2 regions of the Pseudomonas sp. GW821-FHT09C10 genome follow, and region 2 is predicted to be linked to the other one. Evidence: predicted binding sites of a transcription regulator. Region 2 holds the regulator's gene; the other holds the start of a gene.
The links. The regulator FliA, encoded in region 2, starts transcription of late flagellar genes. The targets are predictions, from matches to a motif close to CTAAAGTTTNNNNNNNNNNNGCCGNTAA.
Positions count from the first base shown of each region.

Region 1 (5,637 bases), on a different contig from region 2:
CCGAGCTTGGGGTGGACGCTGCAGTCGCGGCTGAACAGCTCGGGATCGAAGCGCGCCCCGGCGAGTTCCAGCACGGTCCAGCCGCCCAGGGAATGGCCCACGGCGGCGATCTGGCCTTTCGCGACCGCGCCAAATGGCTTTGGCTGAGCCAACACCGCATCGATCGCGCGGCTCAGGTCGGCCGGGCGTAGCCATAACTGCGCGGCGGTTTGCGGGTTACGGTCTTTGGTGGTGGTGCCGGGGTGGTTGACCGCCGCCACGATGTAGCCCTGATGCGCCAGCGCACTGGCCAGCCACACCTGCTTGCCCCAGTTACCGCCATAACCGTGGGAGAGCACCACCAGCGGATGCTCGCCGGCAGCCGGCGGGGCGTCGGGTACGGCGAGGGCACCGATGAACACCGCGTTGTCGGCGATCAGGGTGGGGTTGGCGGTGGTGGTGGCGGGGTACCAGACGACCAGCTCAAGTGGACGCTTGTATTGCGCATCGGGCAGGGTGACGGTCTTGAAGCCGACGAGGTTTTCGGCGGCGAAGGCAGGAGCGGTCAGGCACAGCAATAGCAGGGCGGCGAGGGCGTTTTTCACGGTTGTTATCGTCCTTGATATGAGCGACGCATCATGCACTGAATCCCCCGTTCAGTGCCATGAGCCCCGCGCCGTTTTTTTACCTGCTGCTAGCGCCTACGCATGGGTGAGCCCGGTCAACGTATCGGCAATGGTCTTGGTCCGTTGCGCCGTGCCTTCGGTGGCGCGGCTCGACGCCTCCAGGGTATCCAGCATCTCCCGCAACGCACCCACCCCGGTGGACTGGTCTTCAATCTGCTGGGCCACCCGCTGGATCTCACTCGACAACAAGTCGATATCCACACCAATCTCCGCCGCATTCTTGCGCGTGATTTCCGCCAGCTTGCGCACCTCGTCCGCCACCACCGCAAAGCCTCGGCCCAGGTCGCCTGCGCGCGCCGCTTCAATGGCGGCGTTGAGCGCCAGCAAGTTGGTCTGCCCGGCGATCTGCTGGATCACCTGCACAATCGACTGGATACGCAAACTCGAGCCCGCCAGCGTACGCGCACCCTCCACCGCCACATCCGCCTGGCTGGACAGCCCTTCCACCGTCGACCCGGCCTGGGCCGACACGGCGTTCTGCTGATCGATGGTCCCCACCAGTTCATCCATCGACGCGTGCAACTCCCCCGAGTAATGCTTGAGCTGCGCGGCGATGTCCTCCTGCTGCCGCTCGGCATTGGCCAACACCATGCCCAAGTCCGCCAGGCCTTCGAACACCGGCAAGATATTGCGGTCCAGCCCACGGGTATTGAGGGTGTTGCTGAAGTCATTGTTCTTGAACGCGGTGATCTGCTTGACCACCACATGGTTCAACCCCGCCAGCTTTTTCACCTGGCGCCGTAGGAAAAACGCCTTGAACTCGCCGTAATGGGCGATAAAGTTGTCCACGTACTCATCACTGAAACTCGCACCCTTGGCCACCCGAAAGAAAAAAATCGCCGTCAGCGTCTGGTTCAGGTTCAAGCCCAGAATCTCCCCAAAGGTCGAAAACCCCGCCAGCGGTACATCCCCAAACGTGCCGGCCATGCTGCCCAGCTCGGCGCCGTTGTTCAGCCGGCGCAGAATGCAGTCATTCAAAATCCCCGCCACCGGCTGGCCACCCTTGCCGCGCAGGAACTGCTCATAATCCAGGCGCGTCGCCTCCCGCAATGGCGTACGCCGCACCATCACCAACTCCTCGCCCGGCGCCACGTCGCAAAACAACTGCACGATCTGCTGCTCATAATCGATGCGCGCGATGGACCGCACAAACAACTCACTGCCCACCCGAATCGCAAACGAATAATCCGCCAGCTTCGACTCCAACGCCTGGGGCGCGCAACTGAACGCATCACACAGCGCCTGCACCATGCTCTTGATATTGCCGCTGCTGTCGATCACCTGGTCAATCGTGCGGTCCTCCACCGACGCGGTCAGCACACTGAAGGTCAAATCCGCCGCCTTGAAGTTCTGGCTCTTGAACACCCCAAACCGCACATGGGCCGCCGTTTTCAGGAACACAATCTGCGCATGGTTCTGATAACTGCGCTGGCCGTCATGAATCAGCGTCTTCTGGAAGTCCGACTTACCCCCGGCCGATCCCCCTACAAACAAACACGGAAACCGCCCCGACTCATACAGCGCCTCCATAAAAAACGACTCCGACGCCGACAACCCATCGAACACCACATACGCCAACGTATCGCGATGATCGATCGACGTACGTACCTGCACCCGCTTGATATTCGCCACCAACTTGGCAATCCGCTCCTGCATCCCCAGACGAGTGCCGCCACCGCGAATGTCCTCACACTCCAACGGCACCATCACCACCTCGGCCGAGGCGATCAGACTGTCGTCGAACAACTGCAACACCACCCGGTCCCAGCGCTCGCCGGTGGCGCAATACAGCGAACCGGGCGCATTGCACAGCTCGCCGGAGGTGGTGCACAGGCTGAGGGTGGACTGGGGGAAACGACGCTTGAGCTTGGCGGCGATGGCGTCGACGTCCAGGTGGGGGGAGATGAAGCCGGTGATCAGGGTGGGGGTGATACGCAGGGCCGTGAGTGCGGCGTCCAGGTTGTTGGCGGTGCTGGTGAGGGTGGTGGTGCCTTGGCGAGCGGGCCGGGATTTTTTCAGGAGGGAGAGTGGATTCATGGGGTGGGCTCGGTCGGGTGGGGATGCGGGGGTAGGCATGTGATTAGTAGGGTTATCGGCAGGTTGGGTGGGGGCTGGAGGGGGTGGGTGGGGGATGCGACGGATGGACGCGGTTGTTCTTAGGTTGGTGTTTATAGAGGGGCTGCTTTCGGCCAGAAGCAGACATTCGCTTGTGCCCTCTGGTATTGCCTGGTTCACGCCCAATGTGTCTAATCGTGATTTTTTTCGCAAGGAGCACAACATGCAGCTCAGCACTCTGACGTTTAAGAGTACCGTCCGCCTTGGAGGCTCATCAAACGGCTGTACCACTGTTGAGCGTTGCTTTTCCGATTTTCGAATTGACGACCGTTCTTTATTAGAAATTCTAGTGACCGCTGACGGTGGCCACTCTGACTTCATGAGCGGTTTCGTATCGGGTTTTTCAGAACAAAATCTCCTTTTTGCCGATAGCCTCCTTCGAGGCGGTCAGTCAGAGGTGGAGCCGTATCGGGTGTTGATTTACATCTGCCCAGAGTGTGGCGACATCGGATGTGGAGCCTACTCAGTGCAAATTCGCGGATGTAATAGCGAGATTATTTGGGAGGAATTTGCTTACGAAAATGGATATGAAGAACCTCGCGTAATACGTAACGTTGGCCCATTTAAATTCAGCTCAGCCCCCTATGTCAGCGCTGTAAAAGCCGTATCGGAGATTTAACTTTACGGAGGCGGGAGAGTGCCCTCTCGGCCAAAAGCGGACTTCGGCTTCAATCTGTTTCAACTCCAAGCGGGTATTCTCGAAGGTCTATTTTTAGACTGACTCCAACGGATGGAGATCATCGCAATCGAGTATCAAAACTTTCAAGGCATTACCGAACTCAGCTAGGGTTGTGTAGTGCTCCCTTCATTGTCTCTTTCCGGATGTCTCCGATGCCTTTCAGCACCGTCGTTCTGTTTAAGTGTCCTAGTTGTGCACACACCAGTCGGACCTCAGTACCTGCTCCCGACACAAGCTGGCTTGAAAAGCCGTCCACTCGAAATGCTGTGATTGACTGTGACAATTGCGGAAAGCGTTACGACGCAACTGTGAAAAAAACTCCCTACAGGTACGAAGTCACGTTAGTGGACTACCAAAATGTGGAGGTATTCTCCAGTGTTCTCACAGAACTTTCCGATTCGCATGCCACCAGCTCTGGTCAGAATAACGTCCGGGCGACTGACGATCCGCTATTCGAGTTCCTGTCGAGCTACACTCATATGACTGAGGTACTGCATACGTATGGTATTGGCGGATCAGGATTACTCAAGAGCTCTGCTCCGGAAATTAATAAGCTGGTGCTATCTGGACTAATCAGCGCAATGGAGGCTTACCTTGCCAACACACTTATGGCACTTGTGGCAGAAGAGATAGGCGTAACTGAGAATCTTCTCTTGAAAGAGGAAAAATTGTCTTCTCAGAAGATCACCCTTTTTGAAGCATGGAATGAGAGTTTGACGGTAGAAAGACGTGTCCAAGACTACTTGCGAGATCAGATCTATCATCGGCTGGGAAAAGTTGAGCAGCTTTATGAGATTGCATTCAATATTCAGGTTTTCCCAAGCCTTGAACTTAAAGAGCGACTTCATCGTGCGGTGGCTCTTCGGCACGATATCGTGCATCGTAACGGGAGAAGCCTCCAAGGCAAAGAACAGGAATTCTCGAGCATTGCGGTCCTAGCAATGATGAGAGATATCCATGACTTCGTTATGCATGTGAATAATCAACTCTTCAAAGCGCTCATCGATGCCCAAGAGGAAGAGTAGTCTTGAGCTTTTTTGGACGCTTCTCACAGACCACCTTTGGCCGTTTCCTGACTTCAGCAGAGGTAGCTCTCGGCCAGAAGCAGCCGTTTAGTATTTTTTCTTTAATGACGGCTTTGAGCTGACTTCGGTCAGACAGTCATGGTGGTCGTACGGCTGCTGCGATATAGACTCTTCACCGATTTTTTCAATAGCCGGGGTTGTGGGCTTAAAAGGTTGGAGCTTCTTCAAGACATCGTTCAGTTCCACACCAATCTTTACGGCCAGGTGCTGAATACGGTCATGCTCTTTCTGCATGAACTCGCGAGCGTTGGTTTTTTCAAAAAACTCTTCTGCGTACCAAAACGACTCCAAGAACAGAATCCACTTCTCTTCCCTCCTGCCGGTGGCGTCCTCGTTAAGTTCTGGCCGGACGATGCTGCGGTGCTTTGAAGTGTTGGTCAGGGCATTAAGGTACTTGTAGTCATCGCCAGTTGTGATCCCACGGAACAATTTACAGAGATTGTCGTAATCGGGACTCCCTTCATCACGTTGCTGCTCTAGGAGCTTGAGGACTTTATTGGCATAGATGTCTCGCTCCTTGAGGGGTCTGGGGAGCCTGTCCAACGCCAGGGAGTAATAGAGCATGTGGGAACAAGTATCCGCCACGGCATGCAGACTCTGGACGAAGGCAGTTATATTCGCCCTGATCTTCAGCATCAGATGACTGAACTCATCGTAGTCCTCGTAGACACCCCACAAGCCTGTCTCCTTTAGTTTGGAATCGATGTATTCATTCATCATGTCCAAGGCTTCGTGGTAATGGTAGTGGCAGAACTCAGGTCTGTCTGTCATGGATCTTACGCTAGCGTGCACCTTCTTCCACTGCGCCGCCCCGAATACCGCAGTGACCAGTTTCCCCGTCAATCGGACGTCCCATGTGGGGTTCTTCTGTTCTTCAGTTTCAGAATAGATGTCCATGTTTTCCCCTTATTAGGTTGGGAAATCTTTAATTTTTTGCCCGCGTACGTACTTTAGCTGTCTGTGGAGCTTTGTTCTCACGGTTTGCAATGGGTCGCTTCTTGACAGTTTCCTGTCCTGCCGAATGACTGCTTCTGGCCGGTTAGCGACCGTCGCTCTGATTAGCCATCCTTGTCTTTCCACACGTGGAGGACTT
Region 1 is NZ_JBWKPE010000016.1:121,841-127,477, forward strand. It holds gene AC07OT_RS25930 (alpha/beta hydrolase family protein) at 1-584, opposite strand, end outside; gene AC07OT_RS25935 (methyl-accepting chemotaxis protein) at 681-2,702, opposite strand; gene AC07OT_RS25940 (hypothetical protein) at 2,944-3,399, shown strand; gene AC07OT_RS25945 (hypothetical protein) at 3,612-4,484, shown strand; gene AC07OT_RS25950 (hypothetical protein) at 4,572-5,441, opposite strand.
Region 1: AC07OT_RS25935 (methyl-accepting chemotaxis protein) is a predicted target of FliA. The motif match lies at 2,755-2,782, and genes of this name have one in related genera.

Region 2 (5,637 bases):
CGCCAAAACTGGCAGAAGAGCTGGTGCCGGGCGTGCTGTCGTTGTCGCAATTGCTCAAGGTGCTGCAGGCGCTGCTGGCCGAACAGGTGCCGGTACGCGACATTCGCAGCATTGCCGAGGCTATCGCCAACAATGCCGCCAAGAGTCAAGATACCGCCGCGCTGGTGGCGGCGGTGCGTGTCGGATTGTCCCGCGCCATCGTGCAAAGCATTGTAGGGCTTGACTCCGAGCTGCCTGTGATCACCTTGGAACCAAGGTTGGAACAAATATTGCTCAATAGTATTCAGAAGGCAGGACAAGGCCAGGAAGAGGGCGTTCTGCTGGAGCCAAGCATGGCTGAGAAACTGCAGCGTTCGTTGATCGACGCCGCACAGCGCCAGGAAATGCAGGGCCAACCGGTGATTCTGCTGGTGGCGGGTCCGGTCCGGGCGATGTTGTCGCGGTTTGGACGTCTGGCAGTACCGAATTTGCACGTTTTGGCTTATCAGGAAATTCCTGACAACAAGCAAGTGACTATCGTCGCGACAGTAGGGCCCAACGGCTGAGGGTAGTGGGTTATGCAAGTTAAGCGTTTTTTCGCCGCCGATATGCGTCAGGCCATGAAACTGGTCCGCGATGAGCTGGGCGCCGATGCCGCGATTATCGGTAATCGTCGTATTGCCGGCGGTGTCGAGCTGACGGCTGCCCTGGACTACACCCCCTCGGCATTGGCGCCGCGTGTGCCGAACATGGAGCTCGAAGACGAGCTGCGCAAGACCGCTTCGCGCATCGTCTCGGCCCAGGCTGAACTGAGCATGCGTGGCGACAGCGATGCCTCCACCAATCGCCAGTTGTTCGCCGGCCTGCCGCTGACCGCCGCCGAGCCGCTGGTTGAGCCAACGTTCATCGAACCGCCGCGTCCTGCCGCGCCAGCCCCGGCTGCAGCAGTCGACCAGCGTGTCTTCGACTCGATGCGTTTTGAACTCAACGGCCTGCGCGAGCTGCTGGAAGTGCAACTGGGCTCGCTGGCCTGGACCCAACTGCAAGGCAGCAAACCGCACCAGGCCAACCTGTGGCGCCGCCTGCAACGCATCGGCCTGTCCGGCCCGTTGTCCCGCGACCTGCTGGCCCTGACCACCGAAATCGAAGAGCCTCGCCAGGCCTGGCGCATGTTGCTGGCCCACCTGGCGCGGATGATCGCCACCCCGGAAATCGAACCCCTGGAAGAGGGCGGTGTGATCGCCATGGTTGGCCCTGCCGGCATGGGCAAGACCACCACCCTGGCCAAGCTGGCGGCGCGCTATGTGCTCAAGTACGGCGCGAACAACATCGCACTGGTGAGCATGGACAGCTACCGCATCGGCGCCCAGGAACAGCTCAAGACCCTGGGCCGTATCCTCAATGTGCCGGTCACCCACGTCGACCCGGGCCAGTCCCTGGCCAACGCGCTCGATCCGTTGCTGCGCAAGCGCGTGGTGCTGATCGACACCGCCGGCCTGCAGGCCAGCGATCCGGCGTTGCGCCTGCAACTGGAAAGCCTGGCCGGGCGTGGCATCAAGTCGAAAAATTACCTGGTGCTTGCAACCACCAGCCAGAAACAGGTTCTTACCGCTGCGTACCATAGCTACAAGCGTTGCGGTCTGGCCGGCTGCATCCTGACTAAACTGGATGAAACCGCCAGCCTGGGCGAAGTGTTGAGCCTGGCTATCAGCCATGAACTACCGGTTGCCTACCTGACCGACGGGCCGCGGATCCCGGATGATTTGCATCTGCCGCGCCGTCATCAGCTGGTCAGCCGCGCCGTCAGCGTGCAAATGCAAGAAGAGCCTAGCGAGGAAGCGATGGCCGATATGTTCGCCGACCTTTACCACAACCCGGCAAAACGGGTGGGTTGAGGTGCGATGAACACCGTGAAATGTACCTACATCGATGGTCTGCAAGCGATTCACGCGGCCAAGCCATGTAGCCTGCGTCTAAGCAAGACAAGGTAAAGAAATAAAATGGGCAGCATGCATCCCGTACAGGTGATCGCGGTGACCGGCGGCAAAGGTGGCGTCGGGAAAACTAACGTGTCAGTGAATTTGTCCCTGGCCCTGGCAGAGCTTGGCCGTCGCGTCATGCTGCTGGATGCTGACCTGGGGCTGGCGAACGTCGACGTTCTGCTGGGACTGACGCCCAAACATACCCTGGCCGATGTGATCGAGGGGCGCTGTGAGCTGCGCGACGTGCTGCTCCAGGGCCCTGGCGGGATCCGCATCGTGCCGGCCGCCTCCGGTACCCAGAGCATGGTGCACCTGAGCCCGGCGCAGCATGCCGGCCTGATCCAGGCATTCAGTGACATTGGCGACAACCTCGACGTGCTGGTGATCGACACCGCCGCCGGGATCGGCGAGTCCGTGGTCAGCTTCGTGCGCGCGGCGCAGGAAGTCTTGTTGGTGGTCTGCGATGAACCCACCTCGATCACCGACGCCTACGCCCTGATCAAACTGCTTAACCGTGACTACGGCATGAACCGCTTCCGCGTCCTGGCCAACATGGCCCAGAGCCCGCAGGAAGGCCGCAACCTGTTCGCCAAGTTGACCAAGGTCACGGATCGCTTTCTCGATGTCGCCTTACAATACGTCGGTGCAGTTCCCTACGACGAGTGTGTGCGCAAGGCTGTGCAAAAGCAGCGTGCAGTCTACGAAGCGTTCCCTCGTTCCAAGTGCGCATTGGCGTTCAAGGCTATTGCCCAGAAGGTCGATACCTGGCCGTTGCCTGCCAACCCTCGGGGGCATCTGGAGTTTTTCGTCGAGCGATTGGTGCATCAGACGAGTGCAGGACCGGTGCTATGACAGCGAACGGCTATAACGCTTACAAGAAATCTGCCCGTGACAGCCAGGGCGAGTTGATCGAGCGCTATGCGCCACTGGTCAAGCGCATCGCCTATCACCTGCTGGCACGTCTGCCCGCCAGCGTCCAGGTCGAAGACCTGATCCAGGCGGGCATGATCGGTCTGCTCGAAGTGTCGACCAAGTACGACGCGAGCAAGGGCGCGAGCTTCGAGACGTATGCGGGTATCCGCATCCGTGGCGCGATGCTCGACGAAGTGCGCAAGGGTGACTGGGCGCCGCGTTCGGTGCACCGCAATACACGCATGGTCAGTGACGCAATTCGTGCAATTGAAGCAAAAACCGGTCGCGACGCTAAAGATCACGAAGTTGCGGCCGAACTCCAATTGAGTCTCGACGATTATTACGGGATTTTGAACGATACCTTGGGCAGCCGCCTGTTCAGTTTCGACGACCTGTTGCAGGACGGCGAACACGAAGGGCTGCACGAGGACGGCGCGAGCGCGCATATGGAGCCGTCCCGTGACCTGGAAGATGAGCGTTTCCAGGGCGCGTTGGCGGACGCCATTGCCAACTTGCCGGAGCGCGAGCGGTTGGTATTGGCGCTGTACTACGACGAAGAGCTGAACCTCAAGGAAATCGGTGAGGTCCTGGGGGTCAGCGAATCCCGTGTCAGCCAGTTGCATAGCCAGTGCGCGGCCCGCTTGCGGGGGCGTCTGGGAGAGTGGCGAGCGCGCTGACAGGCAGTGTGGGGAGCATTGCAAAGCGATACCGCGAAGGTGATAGGCCTTCGCGGGCTCGGGCCGTGGTGCCCTTGGCAGTCCTTTTTGTGTAATGCCTGTTGATTGAAATGGCGCGTCCAGGTGCTGGGCGCGTTTAAGACTGCTTGGAGGTCGAATTGGACAAGAACATGAAAATCCTCATCGTTGATGACTTCTCAACGATGCGGCGGATCATAAAAAACCTGTTGCGTGACCTTGGGTTCACAAACACGGTCGAGGCGGATGACGGCCTTACGGCGATTCCGATCCTCAACAGCGGGAGCATCGACTTTCTGGTAACGGACTGGAACATGCCGGGCATGACCGGCATCGACTTGTTGCGCCACGTGCGTGCCGACGAAAAATTGCGCAGCCTTCCCGTGTTGATGGTGACCGCCGAAGCCAAGCGTGAACAGATCATCGAAGCCGCCCAGGCCGGGGTCAACGGTTACGTGGTCAAACCATTCACTGCACAGGCCTTGAAAGAGAAGATCGAAAAGATCTTCGAACGCATCCACGGCTGATGCCATCGCGGGGGAGCTATGGAGCATAAAGAAACGTCACAGGGAGACTTTGAGTCGACCCTGAAAAAGCATGCTCACCAGTTGGTTGACAGCCTTGAAAAAGGCCAGTTCGGCGACGCGGTGCAGTTGATCCATGAGCTCAACCAGACCCGTGACCGCGGCCTGTACCAGGAAGTGGGCAAGCTCACACGCGAGCTGCACAGCGCGATCGTCAATTTCCAGATTGACCCGCACATGCCCCAGGCCGAAGAGATTTCGCAGATCACCGACGCCACCGAACGCCTGTCCTATGTGGTCAGGCTGACCGAGGCGGCGGCTAACCGCACCATGGACCTGGTGGAAAACGCCACGCCCCTGGTCAACGGCATGGCCACGGAAGCCCACGCCCTGAGCGTTGACTGGGGCCGCTTCATGCGCCGTGAAGTCGGTGCGGAAGAGTTTCGTGAGCTGGCCCGTCGGGTCGAAGGGTTCTTGTCACGCAGCGAGCAGGAAAACCGCATGGTTTCCAGCAACCTCAATGACATTCTGCTCGCCCAGGATTACCAGGACCTGACCGGTCAGGTGATCAAGCGTGTGACCCAGTTGGTCACCGAAGTGGAAAGCAACCTGCTCAAATTGGTACTCATGGCCGGCCAGGTCGACCGTTTTGCCGGCATCGAACATGACCGCGAAGCGATCCTCTCTGAAAAAGATCCACAAAAACATCTCGCCAAGGGTGAAGGTCCGCAGATTCATGCCGATAAACGTGAAGACGTTGTGTCAGGTCAGGATGACGTAGATGACCTGTTATCCAGTTTAGGCTTCTAAGGAGCACCCACATGAGCTTCGGCGCCGATGAAGAGATCCTTCAGGATTTCCTTGTAGAGGCCGGCGAAATTTTAGAGCAACTGTCCGAACAACTGGTCGAGCTGGAAAGCCGCCCGGATGATGCGAACCTGCTCAATGCAATTTTTCGCGGTTTTCATACTGTAAAAGGGGGCGCCGGCTTCCTCCAGCTCCATGAGCTGGTGGAGTGCTGCCACATCGCCGAGAACGTGTTCGACATCCTGCGCAAGGGTGAGCGTCACGTTGATTCGGAGTTGATGGACGTGATTCTCGAAGCACTGGATGCGGTCAACGGCATGTTCAGCGAAGTGCGCGAGCGTGCCCCGATCACCGCAGCCACTCCGGAACTGCTGGCCGCCCTGGCGCGCTATGCAGAGCCGGCCGACACCTCGGCAGCGCCGGTGGTCGAAGCCGCACCCGAGCCGGAACCGGTGGCGGAGCCTGATGTGACGGACAGCGAGTTCGAGCAACTGCTCAGCTCCCTCAGTGCCGTCAAGGCCGAAGCCGAAGCGCCGGCTGCGGTTGCCCCGGCTGCCCCGGCTGCCGCGCCGACCAGCGAGGACATTACCGACGCTGAGTTCGAGTCCCTGCTCGATCAATTGCACGGCAAGGGCCAGTTCGCTGCCGACGCCGTGGCGCCTGCCGGTGCCGCCGCCGATGCTGCGGATGCGCCTGCCGCTTCTGCCAGCACCGACATCACTGACGATGAATTCGAAG
Region 2 is NZ_JBWKPE010000012.1:27,383-33,019, reverse strand. It holds gene flhA (flagellar biosynthesis protein FlhA) at 1-545, shown strand, start outside; gene flhF (flagellar biosynthesis GTPase FlhF) at 558-1,874, shown strand; gene fleN (flagellar synthesis regulator FleN) at 1,980-2,813, shown strand; gene fliA (RNA polymerase sigma factor FliA) at 2,810-3,550, shown strand; gene AC07OT_RS21645 (chemotaxis response regulator CheY) at 3,721-4,095, shown strand; gene AC07OT_RS21640 (protein phosphatase CheZ) at 4,114-4,902, shown strand; gene AC07OT_RS21635 (chemotaxis protein CheA) at 4,914-5,637, shown strand, end outside.